DNA from 2 places in the Ensifer sp. LBL genome. Region 2 is predicted to be linked to the other one. Evidence: riboswitches for the same ligand, from Rfam matches in the RefSeq annotation. Region 2 holds a riboswitch; the other holds the start of a gene.
What was found. A riboswitch is a leader RNA that binds a small molecule or an ion and turns the genes downstream of it on or off. The one in region 2 is predicted to bind S-adenosylmethionine.
Positions count from the first base shown of each region.

Region 1: another riboswitch for S-adenosylmethionine. It lies ahead of OKW20_RS04870 (O-succinylhomoserine sulfhydrylase); the one in region 2 lies ahead of metA (homoserine O-acetyltransferase MetA).

Region 1 covers NZ_JBNDJY010000001.1:994,865-997,250, forward strand. Annotated here, with positions in the region: gene OKW20_RS04865 (2'-deoxycytidine 5'-triphosphate deaminase) at 1-893, opposite strand, end outside; SAM riboswitch at 968-1,046, shown strand; gene OKW20_RS04870 (O-succinylhomoserine sulfhydrylase) at 1,091-2,275, shown strand.
Region 2 covers NZ_JBNDJY010000006.1:263,061-265,446, reverse strand. Annotated here, with positions in the region: gene OKW20_RS24335 (AAA family ATPase) at 1-153, shown strand, start outside; gene OKW20_RS24330 (NUDIX hydrolase) at 150-599, shown strand; SAM riboswitch at 851-928, shown strand; gene metA (homoserine O-acetyltransferase MetA) at 990-1,916, shown strand; gene OKW20_RS24320 (vWA domain-containing protein) at 1,923-2,386, shown strand, end outside.

The sequences.
Region 1 (2,386 bases), on a different contig from region 2:
TGGCCGAACCCCGGATCGAAGAAACCGGCGTAATGTACGCGGAATTCGCCAACCAACGGATCGAACGGCGTCATCTCGGCCGCATAAAGCGGTGGCACATGCACGGCCTCGCGCGAGACGAGAATGTAGAACTCATCCGGATCGAGGATCAGCTCGTCGCGGCCGCGGCTATAAAGCGGCTCCCAGAAATCGAAGATCGCGTGCTGCGCCTTCTTGTCGACGTCGATAACCGCCGTGTGGTGCTTGCCGCGATAGCCGATCAGCCCTTCGGGCCTGGTACCCTTCAGATCGATCGACAGCGCGATACCGCCGCCGCTGACGTTCGGCCTGTCGCTCGCCACCAGCACGTCGCTATCATGCAACGCCTGCAATTCCTGTTCCGACAGGATCGATTGGCCCATGCGGAAGCGGATCTGCGACAGGCGCGAGCCGCGGCGCACGACGATCGGGAAGGTGCGCGGGCTGATTTCGAGATAGAGCGGACCGCTGTAGCCGGCCGGGATCTTGTCGAATTCCTGGGCGCGGTCGGTGATGACGCGGGTGAAGATGTCGAGGCGGCCGGTCGAGCTCTTCGGGTTGGCCGAGGCCGACATGCCCTTGGGCAGCGCCAGGCTTTCCATCAGCGGCACGATGTAGACGCAGCCGGTCTCCAGCACCGCACCCTCGGTCAGGTCGACCACGTGCAGCTTCAGCCGGTCGAGCTTGTCGGCAACGAGATGAGACGGACCCGGCATGAAGCTCGCGCGGACGCGAAAAGCCTTGGCGCCGAGGCGCAGGTCGAGGCTTGCCGGCTGGATCTGATCGTCATCCAGCGGCTTCTCGCTCTTCAGGCGTCCCGATTCGAACAGCGCGGCGATCGCGCGATCGGCCAAAATCCCAGTGTCGCGGCCCATTGCAGTCCTCTTTTCAGTTGCGAGACAAAACCAAACTCCGGGAATTGACGCAAGCGTACCCTGGCAGTATTGAAGCTTTATCCCGTGGTGATTTGGCCGGTCGGCTTGCAGCCACGTTAAACAAGTAGCTAAAAAGGCCGGGTGTCAAACCGGCCCTTCACGCGGCCGGTTTTTTTGTTTTTGAAAGTGATCGTCACATGAGCAAAAACTGGCGCCCCGCAACGCAACTGGTCCATGGCGGCACGACCCGCTCCCAGCACGGCGAGACCTCCGAAGCGATCTTCCTCACCCAGGGTTTCGTCTACGAGACTTCGGAAGCCGCCGAGGCGCGCTTCAAGGGCGAGACCGAAGGTTTCATCTACGCCCGCTACGGCAGCCCGACCAACGACATGTTCGAAAAGCGCATGTGCATGCTGGAAGGCGCTGAAGACGCGCGCGCCACCGCATCGGGCATGGCCGCGGTCACCGCCGCCATCCTCTGCCAGCTGAAGGCCGGCGATCATATCGTCGCCGCCCGCGCGCTCTTCGGCTCCTGCCGTTGGGTGGTTGAGACGCTGGCGCCGAAATACGGCATCGAGTGCACGCTGGTTGACGGGCGCGATCTCGCCAACTGGGAAAAGGCGATCCAGAAGAACACCAAGGTCTTCTTCCTCGAAAGCCCGACCAACCCGACGCTTGAAGTCATCGACATTGCCGGCGTCGCCAAGCTCGCCAACCAGATCGGCGCCAAGGTCGTCGTCGACAACGTCTTTGCAACACCGCTCTTCCAGAAGCCGCTGGAACTGGGCGCCCATATCGTCGTCTATTCCGCCACCAAGCATATCGACGGCCAGGGCCGTTGCCTCGGCGGCGTGGTGCTTTCCGACAAGGAATGGATCAACGAGCACCTGCACGACTACTTCCGCCACACCGGCCCGGCGATGTCGCCGTTCAACGCCTGGACGCTGCTGAAGGGCATCGAGACGCTGCCGCTGCGCGTGCGTCAGCAGACGGAAACGGCCCGCCGCGTCGCCGACTTCCTGGCGGAACAGCCGCAGGTCGCCAAGGTCATCTATCCCGGCCGCAAGGACCACCCGCAGGCCGACATCATCGCCAAGCAGATGACCGGCGGCTCGACGCTCGTCGCCTTCGAACTGAAGGGCGGCAAGGACGCTGCCTTCGCGCTGCAGAATGCGCTGGAGATCGTGCGCATCTCCAACAACCTCGGCGACAGCAAGAGCCTGATCACCCATCCGGCCACGACCACGCACAAGAACCTGACCGACGAGGCCCGTACGGAACTCGGCATGTCAGCCGGCACCGTGCGCTTCTCGGCCGGTATCGAGGACAGCGACGACGTGGTGGAAGATTTCGCCCGCGCGCTGAAGGCCGTGAAGGCCTGATTTACGAAGACGCGGCCGCCGTGACCAACGGCGGCCGACGCCCCTTGCCGGCCGTCACAAGATGGTTTCCGGCGGCCCAGCGCCAAGGCGCCAAGCCGGTTTCACCCGCCC
Region 2 (2,386 bases):
ATCCGCCTGCTCGTCGCCGACGAGGTCGATCCGGCAGACCTCAGGGCCGACGCCAAGACCATGCTGCCGAAGCTGCACGGCGCACTTTTGAAGAACGAGCAGGACGTGCATCTCTTCGAACGCCTGGCCTTCATGGCGCGCCGCGACGGATGAACCCAGATGCCCACAAGGTCCTGATCTACGCCACCTGGCAGGACCGCCTGCTGGTCTTCGACGAGCCGGATTTCCCCGACATCGCGCTGCAGGTACCCGGCGGCACGATGGAGCCGGGCGAAAGCCCGCAGACATCGGCCTTGCGAGAGTTCGTCGAGGAAACCGGGCTGACGCCGACGGAGGCGCTCACCCATCTCGTCACGCAGGACTACCACTACCCGAAAGACGGCAGGACAATCTGTCATCGGCGACACTTTTTTCACGTCGCGCTTACCGGAGAGCAGCAGCAGACGTGGATACATCAGGAAATGACGCCTTTTGGCGGCGGTGACCCGATCCGCTTTCGTTTCTTCTGGCTGGGTATCGATGAGGCGAGGAACCGGCTCGGGTATGGAATGCGGGACGCACTACACCTGCTGCAAAGTAGCCCCTCTCCTCGGGTTTAACCCGAGGACTAACCCTCTCCCCGCAGGCGGGGAGAGGGGACGCGGACGACGGCTGGCTCCAAGCCGAGACGTGCGGATAGCGAACCCGGCTACCAAGCCAAACGACCGGCTGAGCTTGACTTGTGGAACGATCGGGTGCGGCAAGGCCCCTTCTCCCCGCCAGCGGGGAGAAGGTCGCGGCAGCGGGATGAGGGGCCGTCTCCGCCCCGCCCGAATCGTTTTCCTTGACCCCCGCGCCCCTGTCGCGCTATCAAATTCTTCGTGGTGATTTGGCCGGCCGGCTTGCAGCCACGTTAAACAAGTCGCTAAAGGGCCGAGGAAAGTTGGATTTCCGAGGACCGGTCGCGATCAATCGCCGCCGGTTTTTTTGTATTGATCGAGTGGAAGCCCATGCCCATCAAGATTCCCGATACGCTGCCCGCCTTCGAAACCCTCGTGCATGAGGGCGTGCGGGTGATGACCGAGACCGTGGCGATCCGTCAGGATATCCGCCCGCTCCAGATCGGGCTCCTGAACCTCATGCCGAACAAGATCAAGACGGAGATCCAGATGGCGCGCCTGATCGGCGCCTCGCCGCTGCAGGTGGAATTGTCGCTGGTGCGCATCGGCGCTCACCGGGCCAAGAACACCTCGGAAGATCACCTGCTCTCCTTCTACGAGACCTGGGAAGAAGTGCAGGGCCGCAAGTTCGACGGCTTTATCATCACCGGCGCGCCGGTCGAGACGCTCGAATACGAGGACGTCACCTATTGGGACGAGCTGAAGCGCATCCTCGACTGGACCGAGACCAACGTGCATTCGACGCTCAACGTCTGCTGGGGCGCAATGGCGGCGATCTATCACTTCCACGACGTGCCCAAGTATGCGCTGAAGGAAAAGGCCTTCGGCGTCTACCGCCACCAGAACCTCAATCGTTCCTCCGTCTACCTCAACGGCTTCTCCGACGATTTCGCCGTCCCGGTCTCGCGCTGGACCGAGGTCCGCCGCGCCGACATCGACAAGGTGCCGAGCCTCGAAATCCTGATGGAATCGAAGGAGATGGGCGTCTGCCTGGTGCACGAGAAGAAGGGCAACCGGCTCTACATGTTCAACCACGTGGAGTATGATTCGACCTCGCTGTCGGACGAATACTTCCGCGACGTGGATGCGGGCGTGCCGATCAAGATGCCGCACGACTACTTCCCGCACAACGATTCGACCCTGCCGCCGCAGAACCGCTGGCGCAGTCATGCGCATCTCTTCTTCGGCAACTGGATCAACGAGATGTACCAGACGACGCCGTATGATGTCGCGGAGATCGGCGCCGGGAAAAGCTGAGGTCAGATGTTCATTCCCTTCTTCCTCGAACTCAAGGCGGCGAAGGTCCCGGTCACGCTCCGGGAATTCCTGTCCTTGATCGAGGGGATGGAGGCGGGCATCGCCACCTTCGACGTCGAGGCCTTCTACTATCTGGCGCGCACGGCACTGGTGAAGGACGAGCGCCATATCGACCGCTTCGACCGCGTGTTCCAGCATTGCTTTTCCGGTCTTGAAGCCGTCAACCCGATGGAGGCGGGCGAAGAGGCCGTCATCCCCGAGGACTGGCTGCGCAAGCTCGCAGAGAAGCATCTGAGCGAGGAAGAAAAACGCCTGGTCGAGGCGCTCGGTGGCTTCGATAAGCTGATGGAGACCTTGCGCCAGCGGCTGCAGGAACAAAAGGGCCGGCACCAGGGCGGCTCGAAATGGATCGGCACCGCCGGCACCTCGCCCTTCGGCGCCCATGGCTACAATCCCGAGGGTGTGCGGAT